DNA from 3 places in the Exiguobacterium sp. s127 genome. Region 2 is predicted to be linked to each of the others. Evidence: riboswitches for the same ligand, from Rfam matches in the RefSeq annotation. Region 2 holds a riboswitch; each other region holds the start of a gene.

The links. Region 2 has a riboswitch for S-adenosylmethionine ahead of metK (methionine adenosyltransferase). Riboswitches for the same ligand answer to the same signal wherever they lie in the genome.
Positions count from the first base shown of each region.
Region 1: another riboswitch for S-adenosylmethionine. It lies ahead of mtnK (S-methyl-5-thioribose kinase); the one in region 2 lies ahead of metK (methionine adenosyltransferase).
Region 3: another riboswitch for S-adenosylmethionine. It lies ahead of msrA (peptide-methionine (S)-S-oxide reductase MsrA); the one in region 2 lies ahead of metK (methionine adenosyltransferase).

Region 1 covers NZ_JACSMO010000006.1:9,171-16,870, forward strand. The annotation lists gene KNP98_RS09345 (ABC transporter permease) at 91-1,116, opposite strand; gene KNP98_RS09350 (sugar ABC transporter ATP-binding protein) at 1,116-2,633, opposite strand; gene KNP98_RS09355 (sugar ABC transporter substrate-binding protein) at 2,630-3,709, opposite strand; gene mtnA (S-methyl-5-thioribose-1-phosphate isomerase) at 3,729-4,775, opposite strand; gene mtnK (S-methyl-5-thioribose kinase) at 4,772-5,941, opposite strand; SAM riboswitch class I at 6,018-6,120, opposite strand; SAM riboswitch class I at 6,325-6,426, shown strand; gene KNP98_RS09370 (2,3-diketo-5-methylthiopentyl-1-phosphate enolase) at 6,507-7,697, shown strand; gene KNP98_RS09375 (2-hydroxy-3-keto-5-methylthiopentenyl-1-phosphate phosphatase) at 7,694-7,700, shown strand, end outside.
Region 2 covers NZ_JACSMO010000001.1:352,754-360,453, reverse strand. The annotation lists gene KNP98_RS01755 (peptidoglycan bridge formation glycyltransferase FemA/FemB family protein) at 16-744, opposite strand; gene KNP98_RS01750 (hypothetical protein) at 778-1,047, opposite strand; gene KNP98_RS01745 (MDR family MFS transporter) at 1,222-2,397, opposite strand; gene mnmM (tRNA 5-(aminomethyl)-2-thiouridylate-methyltransferase MnmM) at 2,524-3,159, shown strand; gene KNP98_RS01735 (alpha/beta fold hydrolase) at 3,198-3,902, opposite strand; gene KNP98_RS01730 (GNAT family N-acetyltransferase) at 3,980-4,468, opposite strand; gene metK (methionine adenosyltransferase) at 4,610-5,818, opposite strand; SAM riboswitch class I at 5,947-6,073, opposite strand; gene pckA (phosphoenolpyruvate carboxykinase (ATP)) at 6,306-7,700, shown strand, end outside.
Region 3 covers NZ_JACSMO010000006.1:33,533-41,232, forward strand. The annotation lists gene KNP98_RS09475 (GNAT family N-acetyltransferase) at 101-652, shown strand; gene KNP98_RS09480 (SH3 domain-containing C40 family peptidase) at 864-3,620, shown strand; gene KNP98_RS09485 (putative quinol monooxygenase) at 3,676-3,969, opposite strand; gene KNP98_RS09490 (M20 metallopeptidase family protein) at 4,058-5,230, shown strand; SAM riboswitch class I at 5,301-5,407, shown strand; gene msrA (peptide-methionine (S)-S-oxide reductase MsrA) at 5,515-6,045, shown strand; gene KNP98_RS09500 (DMT family transporter) at 6,443-6,922, opposite strand; gene KNP98_RS09505 (Crp/Fnr family transcriptional regulator) at 6,935-7,612, opposite strand; gene KNP98_RS09510 (DMT family transporter) at 7,624-7,700, opposite strand, start outside.

The DNA of each region.
Region 1 (7,700 bases), on a different contig from region 2:
CCTCTACATTGATAATCATTCATGTGCATCACCATCCTTTCATATATTGAATATTACCGAATCTATTCGAAGTTAAACCTTGTTTTTTAATTATTTTTTTCGAAACCGGTAATACGTCGTTGCTAAAGCAAGTGCAAGGACAAGCCCCTTAATAATATTCAATGAGTAATACGGAACAGATAACATAACGAGCCCATTCTCAAGAATCCCGACTAAGCAGGCTCCGACTAATGTCCCGAGTGCGTTCGGTTTCCCTTGTCCGGCAAACGATGAACCGATGAAGGCAGCCGCGACTGCCGGCATCAAATAGCCGGATCCGGCATTAATCTGTGACGATCCAACCTGCGACGCAAGCAGGATTCCTCCGACTGCCGCGAGTAGTCCGGCAATCACATAGGCCAGTGCCCGGTAACGGTGCACCGGGATTCCCGTCAAGTGTGCCGCCTCCGGGTTTCCGCCGATGATGTATAAGAAGCGGCCGTGTCGTGTATGGTTCAAAAACAGATGCGTCACTGCCACGACGGCGAGCATGATTAGGATGATCCACGGTGCCTGACTGATTTTTAGGAAGGACTCCGGAATCATCCCGACTGTCGGTGTTCCGTCGAGACGGGGCATCCCGGCACTGATTGATCCGCCGCCGGTATACGTCATCGCCACCCCTTCAAAGATGAACATCGTCGCAAGCGTCGCAAACAAGTCGGGAATCTTGAATTTGACGATCAATAACACGTTGACCAGCGCGACGCTTAAGGCAATTAAAATCGCCAAGCCGATCGACAGACCAAGCGGAAGGCTGTACCAGACAAAAAATGAGACGACGAGCGAGCTGGCAAAGGTCGCGGTCGAACCGACCGATAAATCAAAACCGTTGACGGTCAGCGAAACGGTCAACCCGATTGCGATGATCGTCACAATCGAGATACTGCGCAAAATATTAATCAGGTTCGCGCCCTGTAAAAAGCTTGGTGCCGTCACGGCAAAAAAGACGATGAGTGCAAGGATTGCGAGGACGATCCCCCAGTCATTCAAAAAGCGTAACAACCGTTTACCGGATGCGTGTCGTTCCGTGTTTGGTTTTGATTCCGTCGTTGGTTCGTGAAGTACCTCGTTCATCAAGTCATCCCCCCTGTCGCATACAGCAGTAATTGGTCTTCCGTCGTCTCCGACGTATTCGTCTCGAACACGATTTTCCCGTCATACATGACATAAATCCGGTCCGTCACCGCCAGCAATTCATCGAATTCACTGGACGCATACAGAATCGCTTTTTGCTGTCCGGCCAGTTGATCGATCACGTCGAAGATTTCCCGTTTCGCCCCGACGTCGACACCTTTTGTCGGTTCATCGAGCAGCAGGACCGCAGCATCGGCGAGGAGCCATTTGCCGATCGCGACCTTCTGCTGGTTCCCGCCGGATAATCCTTCCACGCGTTGCGTTTCATCCGTTGATTTGATCGCCAATCGTTTGATGATAGCGTTGGCGGCAGTCCGTTCCGTTCCCGTCTTGACCCAACCGAACCGATTGACGAATTGTTTGAGACTTGCCGCGGTCATGTTTTGATAAATCGGATCCGTGACAAGGATGCCTTCTTTCCGGCGTTCTTCCGGGACCAGACCAATCCCGTGTCTGACTGCCTCGTGCGGCGACCGGATAGTCGCCGGTTCGCCGGCTATCCGAATCTGTCCCGCCACAGTCGGAGTCACTCCGAAAATCGTCTTACAGAGCTCGGTTTTTCCCGCTCCGACAAGTCCGGCAATTCCAATCACTTCACCTGCATGAACCGTCAATGACAGCTGATTGAATTCACCCGGGACCATCACTTGATTGAGCTCGAGCAAAGCTTGCCCGACGGTTCGGGTTTGCCGGTCCGTCTGTTGCAAACGTCTTCCGAGCATCTGTTCAACGATTGTCTCTTTCGTTTGCCCGGCTAATGCTTGGCGGGCGACAAGTTTTCCGTCACGCATGACGGAAATCGATTCACAGATTTCAAATAATTCCTGAAGGCGGTGTGAGATGAAAATCACGCCCAATTGTTCGCGTGTCGCGAGTTCCCTGATGATGCGAAACAAACGTTCCGTCTCCCGTTGACTGAGCGGCGCCGTCGGTTCATCCAGGATTAAAAAACGGCTGTCTTGGACGAGTGCCCGGGCAATCAAGACCAACTGTTTGTCGGCAAGGCGCAGTTCACTGACCCGTTGCCGGACATCAATCGAAGACTGGAGTTTCCCGAGCGCCTCCCGTGCAATCTGTTCCAACCGGCGTTGCCGGATGACCCCTTTGAGCTGTCCGTTCGTCAACAAATCGAGGCAAATGTTTTCTGCGACCGTCAAGTATGAAATCAATGCCGTATCGACTTCTTGGTAGACGATTTCAATTCCCGCCCGTTTCGCGGCACGCGGCGAATCGATCGTCAACGGCACACCTTCAAACGAAATCGTCCCGTCATACGCCGCATGCGCTCCCGCCAATACTTTCATCAGCGTCGACTTACCGGCGCCGTTCGCTCCGACGAGCGCATGAATTTCCCCGCGGCGGACGGAAAAGTCAACAGCATCAAGCGCTTTGACACCGGGGAATTCAATTGAAATCCCACGCATCTCGAGCCGGTTCGTCGTGTCCAGATGCGTCATTTCGCAGCATTCGCTTTCCGCAGTTTTTCCATCCACGGTTCATTGAATTTCTCGGATGTGCTCCAGCCCTTGATGATCGTATCGAGATTGTACATCGTCGTATCGGCTTTGAGCGCCTTTTGCTCGACTAATTTAGCGTCCAGATCAAAGCTGTCCGGTGTTTTTTCACCGGCGAGTTTTTTCGCGAGCAGGCGCATGTCCGTCTGTCCGATCAAATGCGGATCAACGGCACTCGTCGACACCCAGTTGCTTCCCTTCTCACGCATCAGGTTGATGTCCTGATTCGAGACATCGATTGAAATCAACGGGATTTCCTGACGTTTATTGTCTTTTAAGGATTTATAGGCGCCTTTCGCGACTTCATCCCAGGCTCCCCAGACGGCATCGATGCTCCCTTTCGGATATTTCGCGAGAATCGCGTTCATCTTCGTCGCGATATCGCCCTGGACATCCTGGAAATTCGTCGGTCCGACCGTTTCAAGCGTCTTGATTTTGCCGTCCGCTTCATACGTCTTATAGATTTCCTGACGGCGGTCAAGCGGTGCAAACCCCGGACCGAACCACAATTTGATGACCCGGACCGGCTTGTCGTCTTTCACTTTCGTCACTTCATCGAGTGAAAGTTCTGCCAGTTTGTGATCATCCTGGAACGTCTCCGTGATGCCTGTTAACGTCTGGTCCTTTTTCTTCGTCACCGTATCAAACGTCACGACCTGAATCCCTTTGTCGATCGCCGGTTTAATCATGTCGTAGGCATAATCTTCTTTTCCGTGCGAGATGATCAGTCCGTCATAATCCTGCTGAACGGCTTGCGCCACCAGTTCCTTGAACTTGACGTCATTGCCTTCGGAAATGAACGTGTTGACCTTAAACCCAAGCGCCTCCCCTTCCGAACGGGCACCGTCTAAAAATTGTTTCGTATGATCATCGGACGCCAGATTGCGGATGACGGCAATCTTGATGTCGCCTTGGACACTTTCCGGCACACCGCTGATTTTTTTCGCCGGTGTCGCTTCACTATTGGCGCAAGCAGCCAGCAAGACCGCCGGTGCGAGTAAGAATGCTAATTTTTTCATCTCGATCTCTCCTGTCTGTTTAGATGACCTTTTGTCCAATCGCCTGTTCGATCGTTTCCACGCTCGGCCGTTCAATGACGCCGAGTTCCGTGATGATCGCCGTGATGAGCTCGTGCGGTGTCACGTCAAACGCCGGATTAAAGACCTTTGTTCCGGCTGGTGCCGTTACTTTCCCCGCCAGTTGCGTCACTTCACTAGCATCGCGTTCTTCAATTTCAATCTCGTCACCTGATAAACTCGTCACATCAAACGTCGACAGCGGCGCGGCGACATAAAACGGAATCCCGAAGGCACGTGCGAGTAACGCCAGCTGGAACGTCCCGATTTTATTGGCCGTATCCCCGTTACGGGTGATCCGGTCCGCGCCGACGATGATGGCGGTGATCTGCTTTTCCTTGATCGTATGTGCGACCATATTGTCCGTGATCAAGGTGACGTCAATCCCTGCCCGTTGCAGCTCCCATGTCGTCAAGCGCGCCCCCTGCAACAAAGGCCGGGTTTCCGACGCATAGACGGATAACGGGATGCCTTGTTCCTTCGCAAGATAAAACGGGGCAAGTGCCGTCCCGTACGCCGCTGTCGCAATCGATCCGGCGTTACAAATCGTCAACACCCGGTCTCCCGCTTGAAACAGCTCCAACGCATGCACACCGATTTGCCGTGACGTCTTGGCATCGGCTTCATAAAGGGCAATTACTTTTTGTTCCAGACGTTTCGGCAGTTCCTCGAGCGTTGTGCTCGAAAGGATAAGCTGATTGAGCGCATCGAGTACGTTCCGCAAATTGACGGCGGTCGGCCGGGTCGCCAGTAACTCCGCCGATACCGTCAACAGTTTTTGTTTGACCTCGTCAAGCGATCCCGTCGTCCGGAACGCTTCCTGCACGAGGACGAATCCACCGAACAGACTGATTGCCGGCGCCCCCCGGACACGAAGTTGTTTAATCGCCTCAACCGCTTGCGCCAAATCATGAATGACTTCGTACCGTTCTTCTTGCGGGAGACGGGTCTGATCAAGGATCTTTAAGCACGCCCGCTCATAGATGACACTACGGATAAACTCGCTCATCGGCTCAATTCCTCCGTCACGTCAAAATTCCGGAGATCGGTAAACGTCTTACATTCGCCGCGCCGTTTAATCAATGCCGTCCCGAGGCGTAACGCATGACGTTTCCGTTCAAGGCGCGTCGCAGCATCCGGAATTTGTTCCAAATCAGCGACCGGTGCCAAACCAATCGTCCGCCGGATCAGTTCACAACCGGCGAAACCGAGCGCGTCTTGGAGAATTGTACTGAGGACATCATCGACAAGCCCGGGTACCGTCCGGAACGGTTCGACGGCTTCCCGTTCCCAAAGTGCCGTGAACGTCGAAGCAAACGTCAGCCAGAACGTATCGATATCCTTCACCCGCGTCTCCCGCAACTCAGCATAGTTCGGATACGCCGCAAAGCAGAGGTGGGCAATGAACTGACCGACATCAAACCCGAACGGTCCGTAAAAAGCGAACTCCGGATCGATGATTTTCGTTTCGCCCGCCGAAGCAAAAATGCTTCCTGTATGTAAATCCCCGTGTAATAAGGCTTCCCCTTTCGTGATGAACAACGTTTCGAGCTTCGCCACTTCCCGCTTCAGTTTTTCGTCCTGCCAGAGCTGCTGTACGTCTGTTTCCAAGCCGCTCTCGATATTGTTTGTTTCCGCGTCGTAAAACGGATCCGTAAAGATTAACTTTTCCGTGATGTCGCATAAATCCGGGTTGTAATAGTCACGTGCGACCTGCTTTTTTCCGACTGGACCGAGCGCAAAATCTGACGTGAAAAATAACGTCCGCGCCAAGTAAGAACCGACATGCTCAGCAAGGAGCGGGTAGGTTTCGCCTGCGAGCAATCCCGTCCGAACGATTTGCAGGTGCGACAAGTCCTCCATCACTGTATACGCTTCTTCATGACTCGCATGAAAGACCCGTGGAACGAATGGCGTCGCGTATTTTGCGAATTCCTTCAGTGCCAACTGTTCGATCCAGGCCCGCTCGAGTGACAAGGGCCAGCTTTCCCCGACGACTTTTGCATAAGGTAATGCCTGCTTCAAGATCAAACGTTCTTTCCCTGCCTGAATCCGGAAGACTAAGTTCAAGTTCCCGTCGCCGATTTCTTCTGCCGTCGCTTCTTCCTGTCCGATCAGTCCGAGTTCCCGGACACGTTTAATGGCGTCTTGTTCTGTAAATGCTTGATATGCCATCTTGCTTCCCCCTTCATTTCTACACAAAAAAACGCCGCTTTTCGTCATAGAAAAGAGGCGCGGGGTATCATCCGTCCTCTTATCTCTCAGACGAATGTCTGTTGGATGTAGCACCGTGCCGGATGGTCGGTTGCTGCGGCGTCTTCGGGCCAATTCCCTCTGCCAACTCACGATAAGAGTCATATGTGGTTGTTGTGTTCGATGTTGATTCGAATATTACGCCCGTCTTAAATCATCTGTCAATTCCAATTTTTAGTGAAAAACCATTTAAAAGACCGCCATCTATAGAAGCGGATTTCAAAAAAAATAAATTTTCAAAAAATTATTTGACATCACGTCCATCTCATGTAAAAATTGCAATTAGATTTCACAATTTCATCCAATTCTTATCAAGAGCAGACGGAGGGACGAGCCCTATGATGTCGCAGCAACCGACCAGTTGGCACGGTGCTAATTCTTGCAGCTAACACGCTGACAGATAAGAGTCCACGCGCAATTTTTCATGGTCTCTTGTCATTGACGAGGGACCATTTTTGTATTTTTTAACAAGGGAGAGACGACAATCATGGCGTACATTACCGCAACTTACCAACTCGGCGTGACCGATCAGTTACCAAAACGGGCAGAGCAAATCGCCCTCGGTCTGACGGTCGGCTCATGGACCGATTTGAATCACTTGGAACAACAACAGCTTGAATCCTTTAAAGGACAAGTCGTCCATACGGAAGAACACGACGGAAAAGGGTATGTCACGATCCGTTATCCGGAACACAACGTCTCACGAGACTTTTCGGCGATTTTGACGACCGTCTTCGGCAAGCTGTCACTCGACGGTCAAATCAAACTGACGGATCTTCAGCTTCCCGCTTCGTTCACACCGGATTTCCCCGGTGCTAAATTCGGCATCGAGGGCGTCCGCCAATTGATCCAAGTCCATGATCGCCCCCTGTTGATGAGCATCTTCAAAGGCGTCATCGGACGGGATCTCGTTTTTTTACGGGAACAACTGGAAGCCCAGCTCGCCGGCGGGATTGATCTCGTCAAGGATGACGAAATCTTATACGACAATCCGCTGACACCGGCACTCGACCGGGCGCGGATTGGACGGGAAGTCCTCGATGCACACTATGAACGGACCGGTAAACGGGCCCTTTATGCGATTACATTGAGTGGTCCGGTCTTCCGCTTGAAAGAGCAGGCGAAACGACTGGTCGAAGCCGGAGCGACAGCCCTCCTGCTCAACACGTTTACATACGGGCTTGATGTCTTGCGGGAACTGGCAGCCGATCCGGAAATCCCGGTCCCGATCTTTAATCATCCGGCGTTGAGCGGTGCCTTGATCGCCAGTCCCGAGTACGGGATTGCCGCCCCGGTCCTGCTCGGAACGTTGCCGCGGATTGCCGGTGCCGACTTGACACTGTTCCCGTCGCCGTACGGGAATGTCGCCCTCGCCAAAGACTTGGCCCGCGGGATTGCCGTCGAAGCGACCCGAATCGGTGAGACCAAAACAATTCTCCCGGTCCCGTCCGCCGGAATCCACCCGGGTCTCGTCGCCCAGCTTGTTCGTGATTTCGGCGTCGATTCCGTCATCAATGCCGGAGGCGGTGTCCACGGTCATCCGCAAGGTGCTGCGGCCGGAGTCATCGCTTTCCGCCAGGCACTGGGCGCAGCACTGGCCGGCGAATCACTGACAAGTGCCGCCCACCGGCACGAGGAATTACGTGTCGCTCTCGATGCTTGGGGGATCACGAAATGACGA
Region 2 (7,700 bases):
GGACTGTCGTTTTTATCATTTCGAAATCAGTGTTGGTTGCGAACGATATCCCGGAAAATAATGTTCCAACTCTCCGTCTCCATAGAGCTGGCACAGTTGTTCATATTGAGCAGGCAGTAGAACATTTTTTCCTAAATGATATTCAAATAAACGATAGCCCGTATAGCGACACTTACTCTCGAACAGGCTATCACGCTCTTTATACCCGCCACCTAAATGCTGTTCGACCAACCCGGCATCTTTCGCACATAAAATAGCCTCAAATTCTAACCGTTGATTTGGATAGACCTTATGTTCATCCCGCTTACAGCCAATCAAATGACCATGTGCAAATTCTCGGCCAAGTAAAACGAAGTAACCTCCGATGATTTCCTCGTTAAGTTCTGCAATCAAGAGGAGCGGCGTACAGAGGCTCGTCGACTCAAATAACTGTTCGAAGTAGTCTCGAGAAAAGTAGTAATGGCTCGAGGCATCCTTTCGGTCCATCGTCTGATAATACAACTGAATGAATGATTGTAAATCTTCGTGTGTCCCTCGTCGGACAACTAAGTCAGAAGCCAATGATTTCCGAACCATACTCCGCGTCTTTTTATGAAATGTCTGTGTAATTTCTTCTACGGATGGTCGTAAGTCGATACTCGTAGTATGTCGAATAAATTCTTTTTGCGTCCAGTGGTGCGCAAACCGCTGATTTTCAGTCAACGGATTGTATCGGATCAACTCTGTGACAATCTTTTTCTGCAATGCCCAGTCATAAAAGGAAGTTCGAGCCTCTGCTCACTCCTTTTCAGTCAAATCACCCACCACTTCAGGACCGCCATATCCGTATGGAGTAATCAAATCCCAATACTCCGTATCAAAAATAGCTCGTTTTAAGAAAGGATAAAACAGTTTCCCGGCCTCTCCTTGAAAATAAATCAACCCGGGATGTTCCCCTTCTCGTGCATTTAACATAACGTATTCATAACTGTAAAAGATGTCTAGCGGCTGATTGCGAATAAGTGCTGTCCAAGTTGCCTGATCGTCGATGAAAACGCACTTTGCCATTATGGTACACCTCCTGTTAAAAAACAGACCATAAAAATAAAATTAAATTTCTTTAATTTGGTTAATTAATTAAATTTTACCTCTTTAAGTCACTACCCTGTTTGATTTCTTTTTATTCCGTCCAGCAAAAAAAGACCAACTATTTCTTTTTCGAAACAGTTGGTCTAAGATATCTTAATTGATTTTAGGAATTGCTCGAACAAATACGATACCTGCAAGTAAAATCAATCCGATTAGCGTCAAGAAGACCGCATTCATCCCAGATAAATCGTAAATCAATCCACCGACCGTCGGACTAATCATCCGTCCAGCGGAAGCCGCAATGTTGACGTACCCTTGGAATTCCCCTTCTTTACCGATCGGTGCAAGTCGTGCCGCCATCGCAGGGACAGCTGGCCAGATGAACATCTCTCCAACCGTTAAAATGACCATCGCAACAAGAAACATTTCAAACCCTTCAGCAAACGGTACGATGAGATAGGATAATAAGAAGATGCCCGTTCCCGTCAATAATTGACGTTTTAAATCATCTCCGAACCATCTTAAAATCGGCGTCAAGAGCGGTTGTGCGAAGACGATTAATGCTCCATTGATTGTCCATAAAATCGAGTACTCGGAAATCGTCACACCAAGTGATTTCGTGTGGACGGCAAACGTTCCTTGCCATTGTACGTAAACGAACCAAAGCAACGCATACCCGACTGAAACGTAGAGCATCGTCCGAACCGACTCCTTCGATAACGGCTCACGGACTTCTTCCGTCGTAAACTCTTTTTGTCGTTTAACCTGCGGCGCCTGAATCCAGTTCAAACCTATGAACAGAACAATCGCAAACACTACATAGAGCAATAAGTTCGCGATGAAGATAAATTGAATATCAATCGCAGCAATTTGACCACTGACTGCCGTACCGAGCGCAACTCCAACGTTTTGTGCTACATAGATTGCATTAAAGGCACGTCGTCCGCCTTTTGGCCAAATCAGACCGGTTAATGCGTAAATCGTCGGGAACACCATCCCCCCGACGAAACCGATCAATCCAAGCATCGTCACATAACCAATGAATGTCTGATGGAACAACAGCAGACCAATCGAAGCAATCACGAGTCCGATGACACTGATGATGAGCGTCCGCTTCCCACCTAAACGATCAAACGCTTTTCCACCCATGTAATTTCCGACGATTGCGAGCGCAGAGTTGACGAACAAGGCCATTCCTGCCTTGGTCATGGATTCGCCTAAGTATTCATGAATATATAATGTATTAAACGGCCATAAAAAAGAGGCTCCTGTCGTATTGATCGCCATCGCCAACACGAGGATCCAGACCGCACGAGGTAATTTCGGCATAATAGGTGTCCTCCAATATAGTTCTCACCCTTGCCACTTTACGAAATTGTTCTGTGTTCTGTCAAGAAACTTCATTTTGAATGAATCATCGGAATAATGGTATAATCAGGAACAAAAGAATACGTGATGAACGAACAAAGAATAATCTTACTTGAACAGGAGTCTGAACCCATGTCACTAGCCCGCGTCTTACCTTACGCCAAAGAACTCTTAGAATCTGTCATCCACGAAGGAGATTGTGTCGTCGATATGACTGCCGGAAATGGTCACGATACCTTGTTTCTTGCGGAACAAGTCGGACCAGACGGTCGTGTCATCGCCTTCGATGTACAAGAACAAGCGATTGAAGAAACGAAACGTCGTCTAGAAACCGCTCACGTCAAAGAGTGGGTCGATCTCTACCACGAAAGTCATATTCATGTTGGCGCACGCCTCGTTAATGAAGCCCGTCCGATTCGAGCGGGCGTTTTCAATCTTGGTTATTTACCAGGAAGTGACAAGTCCGTCACGACGACCGGTGAAGATACGTTAGAAGCGCTAGGTGCTTTGTTACCTGTCCTCGTACCCGGCGGTTTAATCGTCCTCGTCATCTATCATGGACATGTAGAAGGAAGACGTGAACGGGATGCTGTTCTCGATTATGTCGAAAGTCTTTCGCAGCAAGACTACGCCGTCTTACAGTATCGTTTTCTCAATCAACAAAACAATCCACCTTTCATCATCGCCATCGAAAAAAAATTAAAAAAGCAAACACTCGATTAATAGTAAAAGACGCTGTCAGCACGACAGCGTCTTTTTTGTCATTCCTCAACCATCTTCAAAAAAAGCAATAATTTTTCAGCGAACCGCGTATTGAGACGTTCAAAGCTGAAATGCGGAAATCCATGGAGCCGTTGAAGATAGATTTGATCGCCACCCATTTTCCGGCAAATCTCTAACGTATATTTTACGTCCGCGAATTGATCGTCCGGTGCATAAAAACAAGCGAGGTTGACTCGTGGTAGTTTCTTCCGCTCTTCATCATGTAAGACGATTTCTTCTTCAATCTCCCGGTACTGTGCATATGTCAACTCTCCGAGACGTGCCGTATCTTCACTATTTTGACCAAACGGCAACATCCCGAGTGGCGCATCCGGTCGAAAACGATCGAATGCACTTGCAAATACTTGTTTGACGCCACCGAGTTGTTTTGAATTATGCCAATCAAATAGTGGCGAAATATATGACAAACTCGCAATCGGCAATTCATATTCCTGCAGTAGCCGGTTGACGACGAGTGCGCCCATGCTGCAGGCTATGATGTGAATCGGTAACTTTCGTTTTCCGGCTTCTCGTAAAGCATCCTTCAGCAGTTGTTGATGTTCCTCAAGCGATATCCGGCGCGGAGCATCTACACGTAACACTTCATAATCCTTTTCAAGGACTCGAATTAACGCATCGCTCGGCGTCGCTCGCAGTTGAAGGGGATAGACAAGTACGATAATTCCTGTTGCTTGATCTTCCACAAACTCACCTCTTCATACAAGTATCTCTGTATTATAACGTTTACATCTTGATGTCAAAACCATCTTAAGTTGGATTTTCATTCATATATACGCTTTAAGCGTGTCACAGGTTCCACTTGACCGAAAATTTCTTCAGTCGTTTCACTTTCTTCTTTAAAACCGAAAGAGACTAGAAACTGGCGCGCTTTATAATTTCTTGATTCAACGTAGACTTCAATTGGGGAAGCACCTTGGTGTTCAAGTTCACGAATCAACTTTCGCCCAATCCCATTTTGTTGATATTTCGGTAGTACGTACAAGCGAACGATTTCCCACGTGCCGTCCACATCGATTGCATGGATGAAACCGACGATTTCTTCCTCGATAATGGCGACATTGAAATATTCTCCCCGCGCTTCCTCCGCCGTCCGAATTGCTCGAACGACTTCTTCTTGCGGATACGCCTCTTGTACGAAATGGGCTTTCGAGCTTTCCGAGTAAATCTCTTCATACGTATCCATCCAAGAGGTAATGGCAATATCATGAATGCGTGCCGCATCAGTAGGAATTGCTTCGCGTATCTCCATATCGGACTCCCCCTTTTTTCCGTTTACCGGTACATGTTCTTTTACCCTTTTCTAGAAAAATCATTCGTTTCCCTGCAAAGTTCGAGACAAACAAAAAAAGTTCAGAAACAAACTCATGCGAGTCTGCTTCTGAACTGAAAATTAAGCGAATCGTTTCGCTTGTTCTTCAAGAATTGCTGCTTTATCTGTTTGCTCCCATGGTAATTCGATATCTGTACGACCGAAATGACCATAAGCTGCTGTCTGACGATAAATCGGACGGCGAAGATCAAGCATCTTGATGATCCCTGCTGGGCGAAGATCGAAATTTTCGGCAACGAGTTCGACGAGTTGTGCTTCTGGAAGTTTACCTGTTCCAAACGTATCAACTGCAATCGATACTGGGTGCGCGACACCAATCGCATACGCAAGTTGAACTTCTGCTTTATCTGCAAGACCAGAAGCTACGAGGTTTTTCGCGACGTAACGTGCTGCATATGCTGCAGAACGGTCAACTTTTGTTGGATCTTTACCAGAGAATGCGCCGCCGCCATGACGTGCATAGCCACCATACGTATCAACGATGATTTTACGTCCAGTTAATCCTGCATCACCTTGTGGTCCACCGATGACGAAGCGACCTGTCGGGTTAATGAAGAACTTTGTTTCCGCATCGATGTATTCTGATGGAATCACAGGTGCGATGACATGCTCTTTCAGGTCTGCTTGGATTTGCTCAAGCGTCACTTCTTCTGCATGTTGTGTTGAGATGACGATTGTATCGACACGAACCGGTTCGTTGTTCTCATTGTATTCTACAGTTACTTGCGTCTTACCATCCGGACGGAGGTAGTCAAGTTGTCCAGTTTTACGGACTTCTGCGAGACGACGAGCAAGTTTGTGTGAAAGTGAGATCGGAAGTGGCATCAATTCAGGCGTTTCTTTCGTTGCATAACCGAACATGAGACCTTGGTCCCCTGCACCGATTGCATCGATTTCTTCATCTGACATGTTACCTTCGCGTGCTTCAAGCGCTTGGTCAACACCGAGAGCGATATCTGCTGATTGCTCATCGATTGAAGTCAATACAGCACAAGTGTCTGCATCGAAACCATATTTAGCGCGTGTATAGCCAATCTCACGAATTGTTTCGCGAACGACTTTCGGGATATCGACATAAGTCGATGTCGTGATTTCACCTGCGACGAGGACAAGTCCTGTCGTGACAGATGTTTCAGCAGCGACACGAGCATTCGGATCGGCTGCGAGGATTGCATCTAAGATAGAATCCGAGATTTGGTCACAGATTTTATCCGGGTGACCTTCAGTAACTGACTCCGACGTAAATAGTCGGCGATTAAGGTTTGTCATGTTTGACCCTCCCAAAAAAGAATTTGACGGTGTACTCATTTCCCCTAGTTGAGTGGGACGGTAAAATGAAAAAAACCTCTCCATGTCCAAAAAATGGTCAGGGAAAGGTTGTGCGTTCTTCCTTTACCCTCTTATCGTTCGAAGTGTTTACTTCGCTTCAGGAGAGCACCTTTTCCTTCATTAATAGAATTCTTAATGTAGGACGGTTGCCGGGTTTCTTCGGGCCTTGTTCCCTCCACCTGCTCAGAATAAGAGTATCCGTTACGAATTACATGATATAAAGTTGTGACCACTCTGTCAAGCTACGTTTTAATTTCTAGTCGAAACTTTCCCGAAGAGATGTTAAACTGTTAATGCTGAAAGCGTTTCCAAATAAATAGAAATCAGCGCTAAAAAAGGATTGCTCATCCTTTAGTATGTCATATATAATAAATGTGTCATACTAAATGCCAGAGCTAAACCAACGTAGGGGAAAGGTGGGGTCAGGATGCCGATGACGGTCCTGAATATCGAAGAGCTACTCAAGAAGGAGCATGTGTTCAAACAACTATCTGTTGCTGAGCTAGTCGAACATGCAATTCGTAACGAAGAAGGGGTTCTTGCTGAAAATGGCGCTCTGTCTGTAGAAACGGGGAAATTTACAGGTCGTTCACCTAAAGACAAGTTCATTGTTCGCGATCAGTCATGCGAGTCACATATCGATTGGGGCCATGTCAATCAACCGATGGAAGCAGACAACTTCGAGCAACTTTTACAAAAAGTTCTTCGCTACATGAATGAAGCAGATCAGCTCTACTACACAGAAGCTGCTGCTGGTGCAGACACTCATTTTACCCTTCCGGTTCGGATCGTGACACAATATGCTTGGCATAATTTGTTTGCAAAACAACTATTTTTGCGTGAATATCCGACAGAAGCTGCTTTTGAGCCTTTCACGGTTATTTATGCGCCTCACTTCAAAGCAGATCCGAAAGTCGATGGAACGAATTCCGAAACGTTCATCGCCATGTCATTCGAACATCGGATTGTCTTAATCGGTGGAACAGAATATGCGGGCGAAATCAAAAAATCGATTTTCTCTGTCATGAACTACCTTTTACCTCAACGAGACGTCTTATCGATGCATTGCTCGGCTAACGTCGGTCATGAGGGTGACGTCGCTTTATTCTTCGGATTATCCGGTACTGGTAAGACCACACTGTCTGCTGACGACAGTCGTCAATTGATTGGTGACGATGAGCACGGGTGGTCCAACGACGGCGTCTTCAATATCGAAGGTGGCTGTTACGCAAAAACGGTCAACCTATCGCGCGAAAAAGAACCACAAATCTTTGATGCGATTCGTTTTGGCACTGTTCTCGAAAACGTCGTCCTCGATGATGCACGAATTCCTGACTATGATGATACGTCAAAAACGGAAAACACACGGGCCGCTTATCCGATTACAGCGATTGATAATATTGCAGTACCATCACGCGCCGGACATCCGAAAACGATTGTCTTTTTAACAGCTGATGCTTACGGCGTCCTGCCGCCAATCAGTAAGTTGACGAAGGAGCAAGCGATGTATCACTTCTTATCCGGGTATACATCGAAGTTAGCCGGGACAGAGCGTGGCGTAACAGAACCGGAAGCGACATTCTCGACATGCTTCGGTTCACCCTTCTTACCGCTCATTCCTGAAAAATATGCAACGATGCTCGGTGAGCTCATCGACCGGCACGGTGTCACGGTTTACCTCGTCAATACAGGCTGGACGGGTGGCGCATATGGGACGGGAAGTCGGATGAAGCTTGCATATACACGGACGATGGTCAATGCAGCTGTCAACGGCACACTCGCTGATATCCCGACGGAAGAGCATCCGATTTTCGGGCTACAC
Region 3 (7,700 bases), on a different contig from region 2:
GTCTTCACCCTAGCACGCTTGATTTTATGTGTCAAACAGGAGAATCCACTACCGTTAGCCAATATAGATAAGTGAATCAATGAAAGAGGAGGGTCTCATCATGCGCTACAAAATCAACGATCAACTTCGGATTCGACGTTTCACACCAGAAGATTTGGAAGCTGTCCATTCCTATGCCTCACAACCAATCGCCAGTCAGTATCAGTCGTGGGGACCGAACTCTGAGAGTGATACAAAACAGTTTTTACACGATGCACTTGAAAGTGAACTCGAAAGTCCACGTCGTCGCTATGTCTTCGCCGTCACCTTTCCTGACGATCATGTCATTGGCGCGGGAGAGCTCATCGTCACCGACACAGAACATAAAATCGCAGAAATTGGATATATTTTATCGCCTGACGAATGGGGCAATGGTTACGCGACATCGATTGCAACATTTTTACTCGAATTCGGCTTCGAAAAATTAAACTTACATCGCATCACGGCAACATGTGATCCGCGAAATGTCGCTTCGGAGCGTGTCTTGCAAAAGGTTCGGATGACGCGCGAAGGTTTGTTACGGGAAACCGTTTATTTAGAAGACCACTGGCGCGATTCGTTGATTTACAGCATGCTCGACTGGGAGTGGCAGATTGATCACGAAGCAGAATAACTTCATTTCACCAAAAGAGATGGTCGAATTTCTAGCGAAATTTGTCCGTCTCTTTTTTGATTTATTCACGGCGGAATATGTCCTACGAAATCGTTCCCATAATTTAGTTCATTTTTACTATTTCTGATATCCAGCTCTTTTTCCAAAAAGAAAGTGCTAAACTTATCTTTAGACATGCTAAATTACAATTTTAATGATAGGAGCTCAATGAATGAAATCTTATAAATATTGGTTTACGAGTATCACGGCATCTGTCATGTTACTCGGGTCTCTCCCACTACAAGGCCACGCGGATACGAATCCGACACCAACGGAAGTGACAGAACAAACAGAAACAGAACAAGCAACCGGAACGCAGTACACACTTTCCGAAACTCCTGTTTTTGAGACTGCTGACGAGACGACTCTCGTCAAGACGTTACCAGAAACGACCGCCGTCGAAACCTTTGGCACAGATGGTCTCTTTACACGCATTTCAATCGACGGCGTCTATCGCTTCGTCAAGACAACGCAACTTGCAAAGCAACCGGTTTATCAAAAAATCGATTCGCAATACATAACAGCACTCGCGCCTTCCTATACGACTGCTTCAATTGATACGCCGACAGGAAAATCAATCACTCAAAATACGTTAATCGATACGTACGGGACATCGGGTGACTTCACGCGGATTAAACAAGGCGACGTTTACGTCTTCGTTTCAAGTAAATTCTTAAGTAAGACACCTGTTTATGAAACGACAGGCACTCAATTCGCCCAACAACAAACTGTGATTTATACAGATGCCGATACGACAAGTAAACAACTTGGGAGCTATTCTTTAAATGCTACCGTCAAAACATACGGGACGTCCGGCACATTCACCCGTGTCCAGTTCAATGGTGTTTACGGCTTCGTGCTTACAAAACAACTCGGTTCAAAGGAAGTTGAATCGTATCCGCTGACCGGGAAAAAGTACGCCCAACAAACGACATCCATTTACGACAAAGCAGCAACAAGTTCGGTCATCGGGACGCTAGCACCGAATCAATCGGTCGATCTTTACGGGACATCTGGTCTTTATTCCCGCGTCCGAATCAATGATACCTACGGATACGTATTGACGGCGCACCTCGGCGATTCCGTCGTCTACGCAAAGACCGATCGGCTTTACGTCCAAGATACGACACCGATTCAGGTAGAGCCAAACAGTTCGAGCACCGTCTTGAAGCATCATAAACAAAATACACTTTTGACGATTTATGGCACGAGCGGTGCCTACAGCCGAATCATTTTCCGTGGCGAGTATGCGTACGTCTTGACGAGCTCGCTCGCGAAATCAAAAGTCTATGCCAAAACAGACCGCCTGTACATCCAAAAAACGACACCGATTCAGGTAGAGCCAAACAGTTCGAGCACCGTCTTGAAGCATCATAAACAAAATACACTTTTGACGATTTACGGGACGAGTGGTGCCTACAGCCGGATCATTTTCCGTGGCGAATACGCGTACGTTTTGACGAGCTCACTCGCGAAATCAAAAGTCTATGCCAAAACGGATCGCCTGTACGTCCAAAAAACGACACCGATTCAGGTGGAGCCAAACAGTTCGAGCACCGTCTTGAAGCATCATAAACAAAATACACTTTTGACGATTTACGGGACGAGCGGCGCCTATAGCCGAATCATCTTCCGCGGTGAATATGCGTACGTCTTGACGAGCTCACTCGCGAAATCAAAAGTCTATGCCAAAACAAATCGCCTGTACATCCAAAAAACAACACCGATCCAGCAATCCCCAAGCAGTTCAAGTACGGTTCTTAAGCATCATCAAAAGAACACGCTCTTGACGATTTACGGGACGAGCGGCGCCTATAGCCGAATCATCTTCCGCGGTGAATATGCATACGTCTTGACGAGTTCGCTCGCAGCAACGAAAGCAGATCTGTATGCGACGACAGGAACACGTTACGTGACCGAAGACAAGTTGGTCGTCCATCCAAAAGCCAGTCTTAGCGGAAACATTGGGACACTGAAAAAAGGAGCATTAATCACGACCTATGGAAAAAGCGGTTACTACACACGCGTTAAAATCGGATCACGCTTCGGATTCGTTGACTCAAGTCGGCTCGGTTTAAATAAACCGACATCTAAAGCCAAAGTCGGGACCGTCTTTTACGTCCATTTCAACCAGACACCACTCTTTTCTGCTGACGTCGCCTACAGTCGTCCGGCGAGTCACTTAAGCAAAGGAACGAAATTGATCGGATTAAAATCGATTGATGATGACTTTTGGCAAGTCCGTCTACCGAATGGTCAAACGGGTTACGTCCTCAATCCTTATATCGGAACGAGCAAACCGGATATGCGGTATAACGAGCAAGCCATCAATCGTTCAAAAGTCTATACGGTCAAAGCAACGACTTCATTTTATGACACACCTGCCAGTCCAAAAAGTGCCGGGTTGGTCGAAAAAGGCAAGCGTGTGTATCCGCGTTACCGCGTCGGTAATTTCTATGTCATTCAATCCGGCTGGACGCCCGTCTACATCCCGGTGACGGCCCTTACAGTGACGAGCGAAACAAAAGTTGACAAGAAAAATAATTCACGTGGCGAAAAGTTGATTCAAGCTGCTGTTGCCCATATCGGTACTCCGTACACATGGGGATCACAAAACGTGGCGAATGGTGGATTCGATTGTTCCGGCTTGATTCATTATGCGACGAACCAAGCCGGAAAATACGGCGGACGGACGAATGTCCGCGGTTACTGGTACGGAGCGTTCTTTACAAATCAACGCACAAGTATCAGTTCCGGAAAACGCTCGGATATCGTCTTCTTCGAAAACACGTATACGGATGGCCCCTCGCATATCGGGATCATGTTAGATAGTAAACACTTCATTCATGCCGGAGGATCACAACTGCAAATCAGTTCAATTTACGAGCCGCACTGGCGTGAGCACTTCCTCGGTTTCAAATCAATGTAATGATTAAAAAAACGGACCTTCCCTAACCCGGGAGGTCCGCTTCTTTTAGCTAACATTAAAATGTCATTTCCGCATATTTCGTAACTTGGCGATCGATTAAGTACAATTCGATTTGCTCGCGATACGCTTTATAGTGGTCTGACGCAATATGCGCTTCTAACGCTTCTTCATCTTGATAGACTTCATACAGCATGAACTGATGTTCATCTTCAATCGATTGATGTAAGCTATAACGCAAGCACCCCGGCTCGTTTTGTGAAGCTTTGTAGACCGTACTTAAAATCGGAAAGACTTGATCGGCTAAACCTGCTTTGACTGTGATGACCGCGTTGACAATAATTTCTCCCATGACTTGTTTTCCTCCTCATCATTCATTACTCCTATCTCTACCCGTTTTATAGAAAGTCATACCTCAAAAACCTGAAAGGATGATTATGATGCAACAGCAACTCTTCACTCAACTCGATCAACTCGAACAACAAATCATTGAAAGACGTCGTGATCTGCACCGTCACCCGGAACTCTCTTTTCAAGAAGTGCGGACACCAAACGCCATCGCCTCGTTTTATGAGGAGCTTGGTCTCCCTTACCGCAGGAACGTCGGTGGTAGCGGGATCGTCGCGACCCTCAAAGGAAAACATCCTGGAAAGACCATCGCCATTCGGGCCGATTTCGATGCCCTGCCACTGCAGGAGGAAACGGATCTCGCCTTCCGTTCGATTCATCCGGGTGTCATGCATGCGTGTGGACATGACGGACATACGGCGATTGCACTCGGTCTTGCCTCGGCCTTTACAGCACTGCAAGAAGACCTTCACGGAACAATCGTATTCATTCATCAACACGGGGAAGAAGTCTTCCCGGGTGGTGCCATTCAAATGATTGAAGACGGCTGTCTTGACGGGGTCGATGCAATTTTCGGTACGCATCTCGAAAATGACTTACCTGTCGGAACAATTGGCTATCACGCAGGACATACGCTGTGCGCCATCGATGAATTCGAAATCGTCGTCCACGGACAGGGTGGTCATGCGCAAGCCCCTCATAAAACACAAGATGCACTCGTCGCCGGGGCACAACTCGTCTGTAATCTCCAACACCTTGTCAGTCGGCGAGTTGATCCGTTTTCACCGGCCATCATCGCAATCGGTTCATTCCATGCCGGAACGGCTCCGAACATCGTTACTGGTGAGGCACGGATTGTCGGTGAAATCCGGACATTCGACGAAGCGCTGCGTCACCAGTTACGCCAGCAGGTCGATTTAGTTGCTCGGACGACGTGTGCCGGAATCGGTGCGAGCTACTCCATCGACTTTACGACGGGTTATCCATCCCTTTGGAATCATCCGGTAGAAACAAATCTCGTTAAAGAGGCGACGGCATTTTTAGGTGAAGCCCATGTCAAAGAACTCAAACCGATGATGGCAGCAGACGATTTCGCCTATTATTTAGAGCGTACCCCAGGAAGCTACTTCTTTACGGGGTCCGCCAAAACGGACGGGAGTACGATTTATCCGCAACACCATCCGAAATATGAAATCGATGAACGGGCACTACTCGTCGGCGCGAAATCTCTAGGTGCGACCGTCCTGCATGCCTTACAATCTTAATGATTGACTTTGTCGTTTTAGAGATGCTATTATCACATCAATGATAACGAATTTAATCAACTTCATATAACACTTATCAAGAGTGGACTGAGAGATCTGGATCGATGACGTCCCAGCAACCTGCCTTCAGTGGCAAGGTGCTACGACCAGCAAAGCGCAAGCTTTGGTTGATAAAAAGCGACGACTCCTTTTGCAACCAAGCAAAGGAGTCGTTTTCGTTTTCTCGCTGTCAGAGCACGAATGATTACAGGGCGACTACCGCCAGCGGAAAGGACGAGATATAGATGGAAAAAGCAACATTCGCAGGAGGCTGTTTCTGGTGCATGGTGACACCATTCGAAGAACTGCCCGGTATTCACGGAATTGTTTCCGGTTATACAGGAGGACAAATCGAAAATCCGACATACGAACAAATAAAAACAGGCACGACCGGTCATTCGGAGGTCGTCGAGATTACATTTGATCCGGCGTTATTCTCATACGAGCGGTTACTCGAACTTTACTGGCCGCAAACGGATCCGACTGACGCCGGCGGACAGTTCCAGGACCGTGGGACACAATACGCACCTGCCATCTTTTATCATACGGAAGAACAGCGCCTTGCTGCGATTGCTTCACGTGACGCGCTTGCTGCGAGCAATCGCTTTAAGCAACCGATCGTCACACGAATCGAAGCGGCACAAGCCTTCTATCCAGCAGAAGACTATCATCAAAACTTCCACAAAAAGAATCCGGAGCACTACAAAAAAGACCGGAAAGCATCCGGTCGCGATGAATTCATCGATGTGGCTTGGAAAGAAGAAGTATCTGTCTAAACTAAAAAAAGCCCGCTTCGTGCGGGCTTTCAGCATGTAGACAAACTCTTATGAAGAGTGACTATGCTATAACAAGAGGCAATCCGTTCGCGTTTCCCTGTCTCATCTCGTCTTCAAAGCGATTCGAGACAGACTGTGCTCTAACACTACTCTATGATTTTCTCTGCGGTACACCCTGAAAGCTTCGTTTTTCGTTGACTCCTACGGGAAAAAGCGCGTGAACACGCGCTGCCAAGAGGCTGGCAAGACCCTGCTCGTTGTCCGTGAGGATCAAGGAGCAACGGCTTGCGCCTCGCCCGAGGAAAGCAACGAAAAGAACGAATCTTTCATTCCACAACTACTGATTCGTCTTCGCGCTAAAAAATCGACTTTATACTGCCAGAGTTAACCGTAAGAATTACGATACCTTTTCCGACAACTCATCCGAAGATTCGATTTCTACGACTTGATATCGTTTCAACACAAAAATACCGGCTAGCATCACAAGCAATCCAGCGACTTGTCCGAGCGAAAGCTCAAGTTCCGGTAAACCGAACCAACCGAACAAGTCGACACATAATGCAAAACTCAGTTGCGAAATCAAGACGACCGAAATCGCAATCGATGGACCGAGCAACTGAATCCCGCGCATCACACAAAATACGACACCGACACCGACCAGACCACCGAATAAATAAAGCGGTTCGACCGTTTGAATGTTCGAGAATGTGCCACCCCGAAATACGAGTAGCGCAAACAGTGAACCGATGAACCCGACAAAAAAGACGAGGGTCGTCGTCGCCCATGCCCCGAACGCATGACTCATCCGTGCATTCAATACCGTCTGTAAACTAATCATCATTCCTGCCGTAATCGCACAAAACATACCTAGTCCCACGCTAGCCCCTCCTTATTCGTAACTATTTCCGTTCGCTTTTTCTTTAATCCGCTCTACATCTAAAATAATGATTTTCCCGCGTCGTCTCGCCAAGATTTCTTCTTCACAAAGTGTTGAGATGATACGGTTTAAATGACGGTAACTCGTCCCGAGCCAATCGGCGACGTCATGGAGATTCGACGTTCGCATCTCTTGATAAAACAGACTGTCGGAAACGTCCGAGGTAATCGATAACAGATATCCGGCAAATCGTTCTTCGACCGAATAGAGGACATGAAATGATGCTGATTTCGAGTCCGCGTACCACTTGGTCGTAATGACCCGCAGTAAAAATTGTAAAAAGGTGTTCGTCGTATTGTGCTCACGTAAGATCGCATACGGAATGCTGAGTGCCACGACGTCCGTAATCACCTCGATGGTATTCAAGACTTCCCGTTGATTGATATATTCCGCATCACCAATCACCGTCATCGCCTTTTTAAAGCGTAAAATCCGTTGTTTCCCTTCAGCCGATGCTGCAGAGATTTTAATTTTTCCTTCGACGATGAAATACATCCGGTCAATCGGTTCACCCGTCACACATAACAGGTCCCCTTCCGAAAACGTTTCGATGCGTAAATAGCCTTTACTGGTCTCCGTAAAAATATCCGCTAAGTCGTACTGTTTTAAATAGGTCTCAATCGTCTGCATAGGCCCTCCCTTTAGGACAGTGAAAAAATCGCAACTCCGGCAAGCATCAAACTGATCCCGATCCACTGTCCCCGGTTACTCCTTTTTT